DNA from 3 places in the Prevotella sp. Rep29 genome. Region 2 is predicted to be linked to each of the others. Evidence: riboswitches for the same ligand, from Rfam matches in the RefSeq annotation. Region 2 holds a riboswitch; each other region holds the start of a gene.
The links. A riboswitch is a leader RNA that binds a small molecule or an ion and turns the genes downstream of it on or off. The one in region 2 is predicted to bind cobalamin.
Positions count from the first base shown of each region.

Region 1: it holds a riboswitch for cobalamin, as region 2 does, so the genes downstream of both, GRF55_RS03310 (TonB-dependent siderophore receptor) here and citD (citrate lyase acyl carrier protein) in region 2, are expected to answer to the same signal.
Region 3: it holds a riboswitch for cobalamin, as region 2 does, so the genes downstream of both, GRF55_RS03685 (TonB-dependent siderophore receptor) here and citD (citrate lyase acyl carrier protein) in region 2, are expected to answer to the same signal.

Region 1 covers NZ_CP047159.1:775,998-782,666, forward strand. The annotation lists gene GRF55_RS03295 (HlyD family secretion protein) at 1-466, opposite strand, end outside; gene GRF55_RS03300 (TolC family protein) at 484-1,983, opposite strand; gene GRF55_RS03305 (hypothetical protein) at 2,038-2,907, opposite strand; cobalamin riboswitch at 3,498-3,681, shown strand; gene GRF55_RS03310 (TonB-dependent siderophore receptor) at 3,719-5,725, shown strand; gene GRF55_RS03315 (YncE family protein) at 5,737-6,669, shown strand, end outside.
Region 2 covers NZ_CP047159.1:1,225,173-1,231,841, reverse strand. The annotation lists gene citF (citrate lyase subunit alpha) at 1-169, opposite strand, end outside; gene citE (citrate (pro-3S)-lyase subunit beta) at 166-1,056, opposite strand; gene citD (citrate lyase acyl carrier protein) at 1,079-1,360, opposite strand; cobalamin riboswitch at 1,508-1,695, opposite strand; gene GRF55_RS05180 (glycoside hydrolase family 97 protein) at 1,907-4,000, shown strand; gene GRF55_RS05175 (hypothetical protein) at 4,153-4,395, shown strand; gene GRF55_RS05170 (SusC/RagA family TonB-linked outer membrane protein) at 4,797-6,669, shown strand, end outside.
Region 3 covers NZ_CP047159.1:867,356-874,024, forward strand. The annotation lists gene GRF55_RS03665 (dimethylarginine dimethylaminohydrolase family protein) at 363-1,565, opposite strand; gene GRF55_RS03670 (hypothetical protein) at 1,636-1,944, opposite strand; gene GRF55_RS03675 (hypothetical protein) at 1,960-2,592, opposite strand; gene GRF55_RS03680 (DUF2027 domain-containing protein) at 2,802-3,902, opposite strand; cobalamin riboswitch at 4,009-4,191, shown strand; gene GRF55_RS03685 (TonB-dependent siderophore receptor) at 4,263-6,245, shown strand; gene GRF55_RS03690 (YncE family protein) at 6,260-6,669, shown strand, end outside.

The DNA.
Region 1 (6,669 bases), 450 kb from region 2:
CCAGTGCCTCGTCGCGTTTCTGCGCACTCATCACGCCGCTGTCGTAGAGATTCTGCACGCGGTTGTATGATTTCTGCGCGATATCCCTTGCGGCAATTGCCTGTTGCCATAGTTGGTATGCCGCCTGTATCTGTTCCTTCCGTGCTCCGTTGTCCGCCATTTCGCTCATGGCGTCGGCAGCTCCTTGAGTTGCTTCGGCAGCCTTCTTCTGTGCATTCACCTCAGGCACTTCGAGAATGGCGAGCGTGTCGCCCGCACGAACCAGGTCACCCTCCTTGACGAGGAGCTTCAGAATGCGCCCGGGCAACTTTGACGATACCCTGTATTCCGTCACTTCCACTTCGCCCTGGATGATGCTGTCCTCTCTCCCGAGCGTGAAAAATCCGATGAGTGCCACAATGGCGATGACTGCCGCAAATCCGATGATTGCAAGTAAGATGTTGTTGTGTTGTGATTTTGCTGACATGATATTCTTTGTTTTTATTATTGTAATCTGCCAAGCGCCTTCAGCAAGTCCACCTGACTGAGTTTCACTTCAATTTCCGCATCAATCTTCTGGGTATGTGCCTGTTGCCAGGCTGTCTGGGCTGCCATCACCTCGGTAATCTGCATCACGCCCTCCTGGAAGCCGAGCTTTGCACAGCGCAGGTTCTCTTCCGCCTGTTCCACGTTTTTGCGTGTCATGGCAAGCTTCTTGTAAGCCTCCTTCACTTTGAAACGATTCTGATTGATTTGCAACTCTATCTTTTCCCGTGCGTCTTCATACTCCAGCTGTGCTATTTGCGTTGCTGCGCGATTGGCGCGTATCTTGTAGCGTCCTTCAAACCAACTCCATATTGGAATCCGGGCTGCCACGCCGATGTGAAACAATCCTTTGAATTTCCGCTCGAAGCCGTTAAACACGCTTGGATTGGAGATGGTGTAGCCGCCGATGGCAGCAATTTGAGGGAGATATGCCGCGCGTGTCAGTTTCGTATTCCATTTCGTCAGATCCACCGTGTTCTGCAGGATTCTCAATTCAGGTCTGTTGTCGGGATTGAGAAGCACGCTGTCGTTCGCCGTTTCCAAAGTCATCCCGGTCGTAGGCTCCAACTCCTCTTTATCCTCGTCGAACAGTGTGATATCCTCATCCATCGGAATGCCGCACAGCTGGCAGAGATACATCTTGGCAAGTACCAATCCGTCCTCCACCTGAATCTTAGTCATTTCCGCCTCGTTCACGCGGACGTCGGTGCGCAATCCGTCAGCCCGTGTGGCAACGCCCTCATCAATCATCTTCTTCACATCATTGTTGAACTGCTCGATGAGTTGCAGATAGCTTTCGGCAAGGCGCCGTTTCTGCTTCAACGAAACGACCAGCCAATAAGCCTGGTCTGTCTCGTGGCGAATCGTCTGTAATTTCAGTTCAACACCGTCCGATGCCATCTCTTCACCTATCTTCGCCATCTTGTTGGCAGCCGTAATGGCACCTCCCATGTAGATGGGTTGCGTGACATTGACCGACCCGACAAACATGTTGCGGGTGTCTGTCCGGAAAGCATTCTTAATGCGTTCGCCCGCATTGTTGAGCATGCTACCGACCGATGCGCCCGCCGTCTCAAGGATGCCTTCGAAGAACTGGGCTTGCTGAATCGAGATAATCCCTTTCTGAACCAAATCGCTGACAATTCCCGTAATCACTTCGCCGGTCTGTGAAGTCAGATGGGTACCCACATTGCTCAGCGCACTTTTCTGTGACGCATTGAGAATCGACACTTCCTTGTCCGAGAACTGGTATGTGCCGATGCCATTCACCTTGGGCAAATATTTTGTCTGGACAGCTTTGCGGGTATTGACTGCCACTTCCCGTTGCAAGCGTGAGATGTGCAACTGCTTATTGTTGCGCAGAGCCATCGACCGGCAACTGTCAAGCGTCAGAACGCGTTGCGCCTTTATTGTGAGAAATCCCACAAGAAAGATGAAAATAATGCCAGTTCGTTTCATGTTATATATATAATAATGTGATGATAACTTTTTTATTGAGGTAAAGGTGATTGGCTATTTGAAGGCAACGCTCCTCGAACCAATCATGTTTCCGTCAGCGAAGATGCTCACTTGATAGGTGCCTGACGATAACGCCTCTGCCACGTCCCAATACATCGTGACAGGCATCTCTTCACCGCTGTATTCAACGGTTCTCTTGATGGAATATTGCAGCGTTTTGTTTTCATACGGGAACGAGCCGCTACCTCCCAGTATGTTTCCGGCAGGAGTCATGATGCGGACATATAGCGTTCGCAGTCCAGTGGTTGCTGTCACGTTCTTTGCGATGCGGAAGTTCAGCTGCAATGTTTTGGCTTTGCTGATTTCTTTCGTCGTCTTGCCTCGTTTGTTTTTCGCAGTCAGATTGATATCCGTGGCATCAAGCTGTGCGGCAATCGCCACTTTTTCCGTCAATGAGATTCGTTCGCTGCTCAGTCCCTCAATCTTCCGTGTAGCCTCTTCGTTGCTTACGCGCAACTCCTCGTTGGTCGCTTGCAGTTTCTGGTTCAGTCTGTTCAGAGAATCAATTTCCAGCACATAGCTTCTCAGAACCTCGCGCACGGTGGCGAGCTCTTTTTTCAGGCGGGTAATCTCGCGGGCGTCGTCGCTCTTTACTTTCTTGAGCTCAGCCAGCAGCCGTTGCGTCTTCAGCTGTTCTTCGGTCAGCTGTGCGATGATGGAGTCGTTGTTGATTCTCGTCTTCATCTCGCTATATTGGTCAGCAAACTGCTGGTACTCGTTTTCCATCTCCTTCTTGTCGAGCGCAGCCAGTTCGCGCATGTCCTCATTCGCATCCCGCTCCCGCTTGAGGCTGACACCAAGGAATGCAACCGCCCCGACGAGCAGCACGCCAAGAATCCCTAAAATAATATTGTTTCTCTTCATCGTTTATATTCGCCATTAGTCATTTCTCAATCCGCGATGCTCAATCATACTGATTGAGTATCATGGCGGCAAAGGTAATTATTTTGCCCGAGTTGAGCAAAAAAACAGCATTCAAAAGATTTTATTAATGCAAATTTAAGTGGTTTTAACGCGAAAATAGTTGTTGTTTGTTGTCTCGGTCAATTCGGTTAGCATCCCGCCGCAACCGTATATTTATGCAATAGTAGGGTGATTTGGGTGCGTTTTGCAAACTCCTGAATTTCAATACGTTAGAATGGGCTTTCCAAAAGTGCCACTTTCGCACTCCAAAAGTGGCACTTTTAGGAGCTGAAAGGGGAACTTTTGCAAGCTAAAAGTGGCACTTTTGGAAAGTGAAAGTTCAACTGCATATTTATGCGTCCTCAACTGTATGTTTATGCAGTGTCGGAATGGGGGGTACGAACAGGCGTTCAGGTCGGTTTGGACTTAAGTAAATAGAGGGTAGGAAATTCTCCTTTCATTTTTCTCTTTTTCGGAATTTACAGAAGGTAAACTGCATCTCGGCATAAAAAATAAATGAATTTATTTTGTTCTGCGCTCGATTTGTATTACCTTTGCACCGCGACAACGGTTCACGTTATTGTGATTAATAGGGAATCGGGTGAGAATCCCGTACAGTCCCGCTGCTGTAATCCTCATTTAAGAGGTCTGTTTCATGAATGCCACTGCATGTTGTTGGGAAGGCGAGACAGACTGAGGAAAGTCAGAAGACCTGCCTTGTCGTGTATCATGTTTCTATGCGTCTCGCGGAAAAGATTGCAACGAAAATATCATGAAACCGAAAAAGTTTTTGTTGGCAGCAACATGCCTGTGCATAGCACTCCATGCTCATGCGCAGACCGAAAAGAGCGACACGGTGATAGCTTCCGTCCACGACCTGGATGAGGTGCTCGTGTTGGAGACTCGACAGCGAAAGGTGTTGTCGAGCACAGCCCCATTGCATATCCTCGGACGGGGCGAGTTCCTGTCGGCAGGTGTGACCGATATCGCTGATGCGCTTCATCGGCTTCCGGGCATCACCCTGCGTGATTACGGAGGGGCGGGAGGAATGAAAACCGTCTCCGTGCGTGGATTCGGCTCGAAGCACACGGGGGTAAGCTACGACGGTGTGATGCTCAGTGAGTGTCAGAGTGGCGAGATAGACTTGTCGCGCTATTCATTGGAAAATGTGGATGAGTTGTCGCTCGTCATCGGCGACAACGATGACATTTTCATTCCGGCACGACAGGTAAGCACGACCTCGGTGCTGAACGTCAAGACCATCTCACCACCGACCGCCGACCGCCGACCGCATCTCACCATTCAGCTGAAATTCGGCTCCTTCGGATATGTGAGTCCGTTTGTGCGTTACGAGCAAAGCTTTTCGAAAAACTTCGCCCTCTCACTGACGGGCGAATACACGTATGCCGAAAACGACTATCCGTTTACACTCAGGAATGTCACACTTGTGACAAAAGAGCACCGGACAAACAGCCGGATGAACAGCGGACATGGAGAGGTGGATTTTATTTGGAATCTGAATAAGTGGAACAGGCTGAGCGGAAAACTGTATTATTACGATAACAACCGTCAGTTGCCAGGACAGGTGCGTTATTACACCAACATCAGCAAAGAGCGCCTCCACGACCGCAACTTCTTCGCACAACTGCACTACCTTACACACTGGGCAGACAAATTTTCGTTGAAATGGATTGGCAAGTTCAATTGGGTAGGCTCCGTCTATCGGGATGCATTGATGGCAGGTGGAGTGAACGACGCAGATTATTGGCAGCGAGAGGCATATACCTCTGTCAGCTTTCTATATGCACCCAGAGGAAACTGGGTCTTCGACTATTCAGCAGACTACATATTTAATAATCTTAGTGGTAGTTCATGGCGCACGATTGTCGGCCGCCCTTATCGACACGGAATACTGCAAAGTGCTACAGCAAAGTATGGCGGAAAGCAGTTGACGGTCTTGGCGCGCATTCTCTATTCGCTTTATCTCAACGGCGATCGTAACGGAGGATATCATGCCCGTAATATGCGCAGGTTATCCCCCTCGCTGTCACTCTCTTATAAGCCTTTCGAGAGTGAAGACTTCTTTGTCCGTATCTCCTATAAAAATATCTTCCGAGTGCCGACATTCAACGAAAGTTACTATTATCATTATGGCAGTACAGACCTGCAGGCAGAGTCAACATGGCAGCTGAATCTTGGAGCAACCTACGGCAAACGCATCGGTAAGGGCGATTATGTGCAAGTGTCGGCAGACGGATATTATAATCGCATTAGAGATATGATTGTTGCTGTGCCATATAATATGTTCGTTTGGACATGTGTAAACGTAGATAAAGTCAATGCCTATGGGGTAGACCTTACGCTGAAAGGCATTAAAGAATTAGGAGGTAGCCATCGCCTTTTGCTGTCTGCCAATTACAGTTATCAGCGCGTGAAAAACCAAAACAATCCCTCGTCCTATACCTACGGCTATCAGATTGCATATATGCCAAAGCACTCAGGAAGTGTAGCACTGACTTATGAAAATCCTTGGGTAAACCTTTCATTCCACAGTGTAGGAACAAGTAGCCGCTGGCCCAATAACGAGCACTACGAAGGAACGATGATTAATGGCTATATCGACTGTGCGTTGACAGCTTATCGCAATTTCCGTATAGGACGCACAGTGTTGGAATGCCGTTTCGATCTGAAAAACATGTTCAACAAGCAATATGAGATAGTAGGTCGCTATCCCATGCCAGGAAGAAGTTATCAATTTTCAATCAGTTATAAATTTTAAAAAAAGAAAAAATGAAAAAGTATTTATTATCCTTTGCGGTTCTTCTGATGGGCGCAGCCCTCTTCACCGCTTGTAATGATGACAACGACGGTCCTTACTATCCATTCCCGGTAGTCGTGAGTGATGGCGCTTACGTAATTTGTGGGGGAAACATGGGTAGTAGCATCAATGGTAGCCTGACCTACATTGATTATGCCACACAGACTGCAGCCCAAAATCAGTTCATGAGCAAAAATGGACGTAGTTTGGGAATGACAGTGAACGATGCAATTATCTATGGAAATAAAATGTATATTGCCGTAACAAACGAAAACACCATCGAAGTGGTAGATGCAAAAACGCTGGAAAGTATCAAGCAGATTAAAACTACGGACCTCATGGGTGTGGAGCGAGGCGTCAGCCCTCGTCACCTGACAGCCTCAGAGGGTAAGGTGTATTTCTCTACCTACGGTTCGTCAGTTTCTGACTTTGGTACGGGCACCTCAGGAGGTAACGGCTATGTGGCTGTTCTTGATACGGTGACGTTGGGACTGGCATCAACCTATATTGCAGGTCGCTATCCTGAAGGAGTGGCAGTTGCTAACGGACACCTCTACGTAGCAAATTCAGATTATGGCATGCTTAACGAGCCTTCCATTTCGGTTATTGACCTGAAGACAGGCATTGACAGCCCGATTAAGAGCGACAAAATCGTCAATCCGATGACTGTTGCTGTGGCAGGTAGTGACATCTATGTGCTCGATATGGGTAACTATTCAACAGTAATGGGTGGACTTCGCTTGATTCCAAATAGAATGGGTTCAGAAACCACGACCTTATTCGACTGCACCCACGTAGGATTTGCTGGCACCAATATCTATGCTGTCAACTCTGTGTATGGAACAAATCCTACCGAATTCTTCTCGTATAATATACTCACAGGTGAGAAAACCACCTACCAAGTA
Region 2 (6,669 bases):
GACCGGTCTTGCGGATGGCTTCCTCCAGCGTCACCACTTTCGAACTCTCTTTCTGATACTCACTTCGCGGCGTTGCCACTTTCACGTGTACACCGTCCTGATAGGTTTGTTTTCCCATCTTTGCAGCTGCTGCCTCAATAAGCGCTGCCCTGTCTTTTATGCTATTCATTCTACGTCCTCCTTTGATAAAATACCCGATGCAATGGCAAGGTCTATCGTGCGTTGTGCCCTGAGCACCACAGGCCGATCGACCATCTTTCCGTTCACGGCAATCACGCCCGAACCGCGCTTCTCTGCCTCCTTGATGGCAGCGAGTATAGTTTGTGCTTTCTCAATATCCTTCTCTTTCGGTGCAAACACTTCGTTTACGATTTCTATCTGACGTGGATTGATGATCGACTTACCGTCAAAGCCCAACGTCTTAATCAGTTCCACCTCCTTACGGAAGGTTTCCATATCGTTGAGATTCGAATAGACGGTATCCAGTGCGTCGATTCCGGCAGCCCTTGCCGCCACAACGATGGTCTCGCGTGCCAGCAGCAGCTCCGCACCGCCCGGTGTGCGCTGCGTCTTCAGGTTGGCGCAGTAGTCTTCCGCACCGAGCGCAATACCCATCATACGCTTTGAAGCGATGGCGATATCGTAGGCATTGACGATACCCAGAGCGCTCTCAATGGCAGCCATAATCTTTGTTCTGCCCACACATCCCAGTTCGGTTTCGATTTTTTCAATCTCCTGTTCCACCTCGCGCACCTCGTCTGCCGTTTCGGTTTTCGGCATACGGATGACGTGAACACCGGCTTTCACCATCGCCTCAACGTCTTTCTTTCCGTACGGAGTGTTCAGTGGATTGATACGCACCACCATCTCCGTGTCTCCGTAGTCGATGGTTTTCAGCGCATTGTACACCAGCAGACGGGCAGCATCTTTCTCTGCCATGGTCACTGAGTCTTCCAGGTCGAGCATGATGGAGTCGGGTGCATAGATAAAGGCATCCTGCATCATGGCGGGGTTGTTACCTGGAACAAACATCATTGTTCTTCTTAACCTTTGCATAATCTTATTTTGTTTTTTATTTTTAATCTTTCCAAACATCCTTACCCGTCGCACGAACGGCAGCCGCAGTCACACGGGCACGTATCGTGCAGTCGAGTGCACCCTTGTCCGTCGCATTGACCATGGCGTTTTCTATGCCTAAATCCTTGAGGGTATCGGCAATGACTTTCTTAATTTGGTCGCCAAACTGATAGGCAACCGTACTGTCAAGATTGATTTTCAACCCAGCCTCTTCGGTGGGCACAATCTGAATCAGAACATCACCGGATTCAAGTGTACCGGCAAAAGCTGTCTTCATTTCCATAATACTATAATATAAATAATGTGTTAATAAATTCCGAAAGATTTTCATCTTATACCATAGACAACCGTCAAACAGCATACACCGTTCTTCTACCGTTTTCCAAGCCAAGACTACTGAACTCTTTCATCCATCCCAAGCCCCGGGGATTTCCAAAACAAATGAACCGGCAGGTCTTCTGACTTACTCAATCACCGGCACCTTCCCGTCAGTTGGACAGTGGCTTTTCAGTCGATGACACAATGAGCTTACAGCAGCGGGCACTGTTCAGGTTTCACACCTGATTCCCTTTTCATCACGTCTGTTTCCATCCGTGAACCAAATTCACGCTACAAAGATATGGATTATTTCAATACCCTCCAAATATTTTTCACAAAAAATCGAGACGCACATTCTCTTTTTGACATGATTTTTTACAAATAACCCATCAAAAAGCCAACAAAAAGCCGCGTTTCTTTTGCAAAACGAAAGAAAACCACTACCTTTGCAAAGTCATAAAAGACCCTAAGGACCTTAAAGTCCTTAAAGACCCTAAAAAGAAAAAAGCAAATGAGAAAAAACATCCTCCTCACATTATTGGTTTTCCCGTTTCTCCTCGCCGCAGAAGAAATCACTTCTCCCGACGGGAATATGCTGCTAAAGTTCCACGTTGACAATGGCGTACTCAAATACGAACTGCTCTACAAAAACCGGCAGGTCGTCCTCCCCTCCTCGCTCGGTCTGGAACTCATCAACTGGCCCAGCCTGATGGAAGGATTCCGGATGGAACGTGTGCAGAAGAGCTCGTTCGACGAGACATGGCAACCCGTATGGGGCGAGAACAAAGACATCCGCAACCACTACAACGAGATGGCTGTCACCGTCAGCCAGCCGGCACTCAAACGACACATCATCATCCGCTTCCGTGTCTATGACGAAGGCATCGGCTTCCGCTACGAACTGCCGCGACACGACAACCTCGACAACGTCATCATCAAGGAGGAACACACCGAGTTTGCCATGACAGCCGACCATACCGCCTACTGGATTCCCGGCGACTACGACACCGACGAGTATGAATACACCATCTCGCGACTGTCGGAAATACGGTCGCTCGAAGACAAGGCACGTACGGAAAACGCATCACAGTCAGCCATTCCCGCACCCAGCACACAGACCTCCCTGCTGATGAAGACCGACGACGGACTCTACATCAATATCCACGAGGCAGCACTCATCGACTACTCCGCCATGCACCTCACACTCGACGACCGACGGATGGTGCTCAAATCCATCCTCACACCTGACTCCAAAGGCAGGAAAGGATTCATACGCTGCCCCTATACCACGCCATGGAGAACCGTCATGGTGGTGGATGATGCGCGGAAGATGCTCGCATCCAACCTGATACTCAACCTCAACGAACCATGCAAACTGGAAGACACATCGTGGATTCATCCCGTCAAATACATGGGCGTATGGTGGGAAATGATGACCGGAGCAGCCACATGGAACTATGCCGACTACCAGGCGATAAGACTCGGAGAGACCGACTACACGAAACTCAAGCCCACAGGCAGACATGCCGCCAACAACGACAACGTCAGACGCTACATCGACTTTGCAGCCCGGCACGGGTTCGACCAGCTCCTCGTAGAAGGATGGAACCAAGGATGGGAAGACCTGTGGCAGAAATACCACAACTTCAGTTTCACACAATCCTATCCCGACTTCGATGTCAAAGCGTTGCAGGCATACGCCAACGAGAAAGGCATCAAACTGATGATGCACCACGAGACATCATCGTCGATTATCAACTACGAGCGACAGCTGCAGGAAGCCTACAAGTTCGCACACGACAACGGCTACGACGTCATCAAGAGCGGATACGTCGGAAACATATTCCCCTACGGCGGACACCACTACGACCAGTGGATGAACAACCACTACCTGTATTGCGTGACCGAAGCAGCCAAATACCGCCTCATGATTAATGCACACGAAGCCGTGCGCCCCACCGGGCTCTGCCGCACCTACCCCAACCTCATCGGCAACGAAAGCGCGCGGGGAACGGAGTTCCAAGCCATGAGCGGATGCGAACCCAAACACGTCTGCATACTCCCCTTCACACGTCTGCAAGGCGGACCGATGGACTATACACCCGGCATCCTCGAGGCAGACATCTCGAAAGTCAACCCCAACAACCCGGCACACATGAAAGCCACCATCTGCAACCAACTCGCCCTCTACGTCACGATGTACAGTCCGCTACAGATGGCAGCCGACGTGCCGGAGAGCTATGAGCGCTATGCCGATGCCTTCCAGTTCATCAAAGACGTAGCCGTCGATTGGGACAAATCCATCTACCTCGAAGCTGAGCCGGCAGCATATATCACCGTAGCCCGACAGGCGAAAGGCAGCGACGACTGGTTCATCGGATGCGTGGCAGGCGAACAGCCCCACCACTCCGACATCACCCTCTCGTTCCTCGACAAGAACAGGCGATACACCGCCACCATCTACAGCGACGGGAAAGACGCCAACTGCCTCACCAACAACGCCTCCTACGACATACGCACCACCACCGTCACCAGCAAGACCCGACTCAAGCTCAAAGCCGTTGCCGGCGGCGGATACGCCATTCGCATCACACCAAAGAACTAAGCGCTTTTCACAGATTCCCTCCCCCGTCAGGCATTCCCTCCCCATTTGGGGGAGGGTCAGGGAGGGGCTCCCAGTGCTCCCAGAACTCCCAGAATTCCCAGAATTCCCAGAATTCCCAGTGCTCCCATTACATATTTATACGCTCTTTCCGTATGAATATACACATCGAAAATGCCGTTATAACGCTCCTGCTTGCAATATTTTCGACCAAAGTTTCGGTCGGTCGCAAATATCGCAAGCACGCGCATCGGCGTAACCCTCTGAAAACCAAGGGCAACAAGAAAACAGCTGAGGAAAAGTTAACCAAAATAGCAGAAAAATGGGCCAAAAACGGGCAAAATCGGCTTGCAAAAGTGCAACTTTTACACCCTAAAAGTACAACTTTTGGCTCCTGAAAGTTCAACTTTTAGAATTCAAGAGTGCAACTTTTGCGATTTCAGACCTCAAAATACGTTTATTTATACAAACAATATGAATTTACGTTTCTATTTTCAAAATTTTCGTTGTCATAATATTTCTCAAAATCGAACCTCAATTTCTGTATAAATATAACCTTTTCGCAGTTTCGCCTTTCAATTTCAAATAAATTCCACGAAATCACTTTCAAATCAGCAAACCCACCCTTTAAAGCTCTTTTTACACTTATAAAAAAAACTTTTTAAAAAATTTGGAGGGTAATAGAAAAAGCGCTAATTTTGGGTCGAATTTTAACGAAAAGACAAAAACTATATGGGAAAATTTCAACCTATTAACATATTAAATTATTAACTTTTATGAATCCTTAATTTAGAAGCAAATGAAAAAGAAAGAAAACAATTTTCATCGCTCTCTGAGAGCGTGCTTGACAGGATTATTTATGCTCTGCGCTACATTGATGTACGCGCAAGACATCACTGTCAGGGGTTCTGTAACTGACGAAAAGGGAGAACCGGTAATCGGAGCTTCTGTAAAAGTTGCAGGAACCACACTAGGAGCTGCAACCAATGTAGATGGTTTTTACACCATCAACTGTGCTCCAAATGCAAATTTGGAAGTATCTTACATTGGTTTCGAGACTCAAACGGTGCCCGTCAATGGTCGTACAACCGTTGATGTGGTAATGTATGAAACGACAACCAGCCTTGGTGAAGTCGTTGTAACTGCACTTGGTATTAAGAAGGATTCCCGTAAGTTGGGATATGCCGTATCTACCGTCGGTGCCGAAGAAATAACCCGCGTAGGAGCACCTACTTTCGCAACAGCCATGTATGGTAAGGCTGCGGGTGTACGTATCCAAGCAGCTCCTGGTGGTGGAACATCTTCTGTTTCTATCAACGTCCGTGGCTTGTCATCAATTACAGGTACAACCCAGCCTCTCATCGTGATGGACGGTGTGCCCATTCGTAACGGTGATGCAAACACAGAAGTTGATTACTGGCAGAACACCCGAATCAACTCAAACGGTTTGGTTGACATCAACCCTGAGGACATTGAAAGCATTTCTATTTTGAAGGGTGCTGCTGCATCTGCATTGTATGGTTCTGAAGCCGCCAACGGTGTTGTGGTTATCACAACTAAGAGCGGTCGCGGACAACAAGGTGTAGGTGTTGAATTTGGTGCAAACCTCAGTATTGAAAACGCTGCATACCTTCCTGAAATTCAGGAGGAATTTGGTCCTGGTACCTTTGGAACACGTGGAGAAGTTTCTCCTTATGCATTGCGAACTGGCGGTTTCGTTGAGAGAGAGTACAATGGTCAAACTTATAGATCTGTTCAGGCAACCAATAGCTATTGGGGACCTCGCTACGACGGTAGTGATGTACTCTATTGGGACGGAAAAACCCGTAAATTCAGCAGTATGGGTAACCCTTGGAAGAACATCTTCCGTACAGGATTTAACCAGCAATACAACGCTGCCATCACAAAAGCTGGCGACTGGGGTAACGTACGTTTCGCTTATACATATAATAATGTAAAAGCAATGCAGTACAACTCAAATAACAATAAGCACAACTTCTCACTGAATGGTACGATTAATATTCTTAAGAACTTGAAACTTGATTTCACGGCACAATATCTGCGCCAAAACATCAAGAACCGTGCTTATCGTGTTAGCCGTATTACACTCAACTTCGGCGGTATGGTTGGTTCATTCGACGATATTGATTTGATGGTTAACAAAACTACCACATCACAAGGCTTCATCTTCAGTACTAGCGATGGTCTTTCTGAAACTCCTGAGGAGAACCTTGCGTATGAGCCAGGAACTTCTGCTTTGATGACTGAATACATGTGGAACATCATTGGTAACATGCAGGAAGAAAAGCACAACCGCTTCATCGCAGGTATCACTCCTTCTTGGGAAATCATTCCTGGACTTACCCTTCGTGGACGTGTTGCTACAGACTTGACAGCTGAGGATATTGAAGGTCGTAGCCGTGCTAAACGCGCTATCGGTTACACTTCTAACGCAGGCGACCTGGGAGGTTATTCTCTGATGAATCGTAAATTTGAGACATATTATGGTGACATTATGTTGATGTTCGACCGCACCTTTGCTGAGAAGCACAATGTGACTGCTAACTTCGGTGTTTCTGGTCGTCGCGAAAAGACATTCTCTACAAATGTTTGGACAAACGGTGGTCTCTCTATTACCAACTGGTTTAACCTTGCAGCATCTAACTTAACGC
Region 3 (6,669 bases), 360 kb from region 2:
TTTTGCTGCTTTACTCCACGATTGTATATTTATACGGTCTCGGTTGTTTTGTGTTGTGAGATGTAAGTGGTTAATTATCAGTTTGTTATGGATGACTTTCCAAAAGTTCAACTTTTAGCTTGCGAAAGTTGAACTTTTAGGCGGTGAAAGTTGAACTTTTAGGACGCAAAAGTTGAACTTTTGGAAAGTGAAAGTTCAACGGTATATTTATACACCCTTTTCTTTATGTATATGCAAGTTTTCGTTTGCTGTTTTTTTCTTGCTGTGATGCTGAATGACAACGCCACGGTATAGGGGAGACAGGGCTCTCTCGCGCGTACATTATATAATATAAATAGCGAGAGAGTGGTTGTGAATGCCGTTTAGGGCAGGTAGGTCTCGCGTTGCAGCACTTGTGTCATGCAGTGTGCGGCGCCATAGCCTTTGATGAGGTTTTCGAGCGGAATCCATTCCACGGTGACGCCGGCGCGGTCGAGTGCATGCTGCAGTTCTTCTGACTGTCCGCCTACTGCCATGATGTGGCGCGGTGAGATGGTCAGGAAGTTGTTGGCATAGTGCATCTCGTCCTGGTGGTTGATGGGGATAATCTGAAAGCCTTTTTCCCGTATGAATTCCACGAATGGGCGGTTTTGTTCTGCCAGTGTGTATTCTTTCGTTCCTTCGGGGCGTGTGTAGATGTCGCACGTCAGGTATTCCGGTTCGTCGGGCTGGGCTTCCAGACGGCTGCTGCAGAGTGTGCAGAGGTCTTTGTCGATGATGTTGAAATAGGTGTCAAGGTGCATTTGCATCTGCCAGAATTTATGGTCGCGCACGACGATGACGGTGTCGTGTCCGAACGCATCGGCTTCCATCAGCTGCCGGATGCCTTCGTCGTTTGTGCGCATGCCGCATCCGATGAGCGACATGTTGCCTGCGGGGATATAGTCGCCGCCTTCGAGTCGTCCCTCTCCCGTGATGCGGAGGATGGGGTCTTTCCCGAGATGTTTGTAGCACAGTTCGATGATATCAGCCTCTGGTGAGCGCTGCGTGGTGTTGATGTGGCAGATGATGTGTCCGCGCGGGGTAGTGATGCTCTGGTCTCTGGTGAAGTAGAGGTTCATCAGCGGTCGCTGCGAATATTGTGCTGCGTAGCCTGTGTTGAGGCTGGTCCTGTAGAGCGTGACGGTCGGTTGCAGGAGGATGCAGCGTATGAGGTCTGCCCGGCTCATCTGCGAGAGGATGTAGAGTCGGTATTCTGCCATCTTCGTGGCGTCTTCGCCGTCGATGTGGCTGATGTCGTAGGTCAGCAATTTTTCGGCGAGCGAGCGCAGATTGTTGATGTCCACCTCTTCAAAGATTTCCCTGATGGTATATACGCGGATGTTGTTGGCTTCCAGCATGTTGATGTATTGTTTGTGTTCTGCGGCAGCCTTGTCCACGTCAAAATAATATTCGAACAGTCCTGCGGACGGATGTATCACGCCGTTGAAGAGTTCCTGTCCCGGTGTGTGCATGAGAATACTGCCCGCCTGCGACCATTCCGCCTGCGGGAAATCCATCCTTTGATTGAGCGTATTTCGTTCCATAACTTATGATTTTGTGTGCAAAAATACAAAAAAAATACGAAACAACGTAAAGTTTTTTGATATTTTTGTGTTATTTATCAAAAAGTGGGTGGGATTGGTTGGCAACTACTCTCACATTGCCCTGATGGTCGGTGATATAGAAATGGTATTCTGGTTGATTAATATCATCATTGGTAAAAGTCATGTACCCGCCAGGGAAAAGCATCCTTTTAAGGGTGCCGTTGACATAGATAAAATCTCCACAATAATCTACCGTTGTCACTTCGCAGGGAATTCTCTTTCCTGTATTATACATATGTTTTATCACGCTTCCGCTTGCGAAGTATATCTGTTTCGGTACGTTGCTGAGATCATTCATTTCAAGCAATTTAGTGTTCATAGAATTTATTCTCCTCTACTTACGCTGACCAATTCGGACTAAAATTCTGTCCCGATGTTCTTTTTTCAATATAGATTTATCTTGTGGTATCTCATAATAAAACTGAGGCGAATTACCGAATTTTATATTAGGAATTTCATAATCCTTTTTTACATCTTTCTGACTTTTATGATACTCAATATGCAATTTATCAATAAGAACATCAAGGTTAGTACTCACATTTATTTCTTTTTTACTCCACTTTTCAAAATTGTAAATTTTTACAAATACAATCAAAGAATCTCCTTTGCATATATAATTAGATTTATAAGGGATTTTCTTTATGGAATAAATAGGGTAAATTGTATCTTTTTTATTAATAAAGAACACATTTATAGATGAATGTGTTGTGCTGTCAGACCATGTTTGAATAGGAAGGTATAATTTCTCAACTGTATAATTGTGGATAACATACTGCAATTCTATTTCTCTTGGATTAATAGCATTTCCTTCTTTTAACCATTCGGTAAATAAATAGTCCGAATAAGGTTTCGAATCTGTGACACATAAAAACTCACCATGTACATTTTTTGTTGCTTCATTGGTACATCCACATAAACAAAACAAAATAAATGACATTATAAACGTTTTATTATCAGTCATAACCATTTTCTTTTATTATTGTATTTTGATATTTTTTAAATTTCATTGTTGTTTTGTTCCAAATAGGAGAATCTTTCTGCATTTTAAAAGTGGAGTCTGGAGTATTTCCGTTCGGAGCAATAATAGTAATATTTTTAAATCTTCTTTTATCAAACTTACGGCAAAACATATATAAAAGGACGTTGTTAAAAAAATACCATTAGTTGGGCATTTTCTCACTTTATGGTTACCTGTGTGGCGCCATAGCCATATTCTTTGAATGAAGCGTCTTGGTAGGTGTATTGTTTGTATCTGTATTTCAGTTCATGGATGAGTGCTTGCCTGAGCACTCCTTCGCCCTTTCCGTGGATGAAGACGATGCGTTGTCCTTTCCGCTTCTTGTATTGTTCGAGGGTCTTCCGGAAGGTCTCTATCTGGTAGTTCAGTATGTCGGCTGCCGACATGCCCGCCTCGGTTTCCAACAGTTCGTGTGCGTGGAGGTCGATGACGATGATGCCCGGGTCGGCGTGTCGTGCCTGGGTGGCATCAAACTTTCTCACTGCCGTGTTGTCCTGCCGTGCTTCATCGTTCTTGGCATAAAGTTGCTGTTTCAGTTGTTTGGCATCGATGACCAGCGGTCTTTTCACCTCGTCGTTTTCCATAATCGTGTAGAGCAGTGCGGGTGTGTCGAAGAAATCGTTCTCCTGGAACGTGTGAAGTTTGTAGAACTTGACGGGGTCGATGCGGATTTGAGCCTCGATGGCAGGCTTCAGCATGAATGGCTTGTCGCGTTTGTAGGCAATCACTTGGATGCACACGCGCTCGAAATCATTGAGTATGTCGCGTCCGAATTCCTCCACACACTCTTTCGTGTTGGGTTCCAATTCCCCCTGTGCGCGCAGTGTCCAGCTGTTACCTTCTGCCGACAGGTAGGTGTAGTTGAGGAAATAGTTGCTGTCGTTGACGAGGTAGGTTTCGAAGCGTGTCTGTGTGATTTCCTTGATATCGACAGGCACGAATGCGAGATAGGCGGAGAGGGCGTCTCCTCCCTGTCGCTCCCAAACGGGTTCGGGCACCGTCAGAGGCTGGGTGGCAGTCTTTTCTTTTTCCGTGTCCGCTTTCGGCCCCTCCGCTTTTTTGATGTATTGCGGAGCCTTGTACGTCGGTTTCCGGTCTTTCTCTCCATCGCCATCGTCCACCACTACGACCTCGTTGGTCATCATCGGAATCTCAAACCCGTCTTCATCCTCGACGAGCACGATGTTTTTCCCTTGGAAGGCAGTGATTTTTCCACCGCCCGTCTCGTTCAGGAATCTTACATAATCACCTATTTTCATCGTCTCAATTTGCTTAACCGTCCACAAAGTTATAAAAATATTCTTGGTTTTGCATTTTTTACTCAAAAAAAACAGAACATTGTTTGGCATATTAATATTTATACTTAACTTTGCACCCGCAATTGGTTCACAACCGAATGTGATTAAAATGGGAATCAGGTGCGAATCCTGAACAGTCCCGCTGCTGTAAGCAGCTTTGTAGAAGTGAACACATGTCACTGATATTATTGGGAAGACGTTCACTTGTTAGCTGTAAGTCAGAAGACCTGCCATTGCTGACACTTCATAAGTCTCTGGGGTTAGACTGAGAAGGTGCAAAATACTTATTGATTTATGGGAAAAAGAATTGCTGCTATGGCGATGCTATGCGCCATTGTTGCAAATATGTGGTCGCAGCAGGTCACAGGTGATTTGCAGGATTCGGTAAGAAGAATCGACGAGGTGGTTGTCACCGGCAAGCTCACGTTTCAGGAAGTAATGCCTTCGCAAAAACTGAAAGGTGAGCAGTTGGAGCGTTTGAACACCCATTCCGTTGCCGATGCCTTGCGCTATTTCTCGGGATTGCAGATAAAAGACTACGGGGGCGTGGGAGGCATCAAGACGGTGAATATCCGCTCGATGGGTACCAACCATCTGGGCATCTATTATGACGGCATTGAACTGGGCAATGCGCAGAACGGTCAGATAGACCTCGGACAGTTCTCCCTGGACAATGTTCAGGAGATAACGCTGTACAATGGGCAGAAGAGCGCCATCTTCCAGACAGCCAGCGATTTCGGCAATGCCGGCTCTGTGTATATCCGGACGCGCCTTCCCCGCTTCTCCTACGACAAGAGTTACAATCTGAAACTGAAGGCGAAGTATGGCTCCAGCGATATGTTCCGCTTCTCCACGCTTTGTGAGCAGAAACTTTCGCAGGCAGTCAGTGCCTCGCTGGCAGGAGGAGTGTTGACGTCAAGCGGCAAGTACAAGTTCCGCTATCGCCGTCTGAATCTGGACAAGACAGTGGCGTATGACACGACGGCGACCCGCCAGAACGGTGATATATGGGCTGTGCGCATGGAAGGAAACGTGCATGGAGTGCTCGAGCAGGGCTATTGGAACTTCAAACTCTACACCTATCATTCCGAGCGAGGCATTCCCGGCGCTATCGTTAATAACGTCTGGCGCAGGGGAGAGCGGCAGTGGGACCATAACTATTTCACGCAGGCATCGTGGCAGAAGAGCTTCGGCGACCGTTTCAGCACACGCTTACAGGCAAAATATGCCTATTACGACACCCGTTACGTGAACAACGACACCACGCAGATGCATGTGGACAACCGCTATAAACAGCAGGAACTGTACATATCCACGTCGAACGTGTATGAGATACTTCCCAACTGGAGTGCGTCACTCAGCTATGATTTCCGTTGGAACAAGCTGCGGAGCGACATGGTGAACTTCGCTTTCCCGCACCGCTTTTCCAATCTTATAGCCCTGGCTTCCGCATTAGACCTCAAGCGCTTGAAGATTCAAGGAAGCCTGTTGGCTACATTCATCAAAGACCATACAGAAAACAGGGCAGACAAGAAATCGACCCACGAGCTGACACCAGCCATCTTCGTGAATGTATATCCGTTCAGGACGCAGAGCTTCTCGGTGCGTGCCTTTGTGAAACGTAGCTTCCGCATGCCGACATTCAACGATATGTATTATACGGAAGTGGGGAATGCCAACCTGAAACCAGAAGCGGCATTGCAATATAACGTAGGCGTGGTTTATGACAAGGCATGGAAAGACGGCTTCTGGAAACACTTTCGCATTCAGACCGACGGCTATTACAACACCGTTCATGACAAGATTATCGCCTATCCGAAAGGACAGCAGTTCCGTTGGACGATGATGAATCTCGGCAGGGTGCATATCACAGGCGTCGATGTGGAGACCGAACTGACCGTCCAGCCGGCGAAAGACCTGCAGGTTTCCGGCAGACTGCAATACACTTATCAGGACGCAAGAGACGTGACCAATCCGCAAAATTCATTCTACAAGGACCAGATACCCTACATTCCATGGAACAGCGGTTCTGCCATCCTCAATGTCACTTATAAAGACTGGGACTTTACTTATAGCTTTATCTATGCCGGTGAGCGGTATAATCAGCAGGAGAATATCCGATATAACCACATGCAGCCCTGGTACACGAGCGACTTGAGCCTGATGTATCGTTTCAAATGGGGCAAGACCTTGTGGAAAGCGACGTTGGAAGTGAACAACGTGTTCAGTCAGGACTACGATGTCATTCTCAACTATCCGATGCCGAAGCGCAACTATGGAATCAGTCTGGACGTAACGATATAAAATAAAGAAAGAAAATGAAACAGTCTATGAACACACATTATTATATATATATTGGCATGAGCATCTTGCTGATGCTGGTCAGTTCGTGTCGTGGCGACGAATACATCGTCTTTTCAGAAGAGACGGACACGGGCGGCGAAGTCGTGTTGAGCGATATTGTCGGAATGTACGTCCTCAACGAGGGGAACATGGGAAGCAATAAAGCGACCGTCGATTATCTCGATTTGTCGGGAAACCATGAGACGGTCCGCTACTTCCGCAACATCTATTCGGAGCGCAATCCGAATACGGTCAAGGAGTTGGGCGACGTGGGCAATGATATTCAGATATACGGCAGCCAACTTTGGATGGTGATCAACTGCTCCAACAAGGTAGAGGTGGCAATAGCCGATAGTTGTCGAAAAATCGCGAAGATAGATATTCC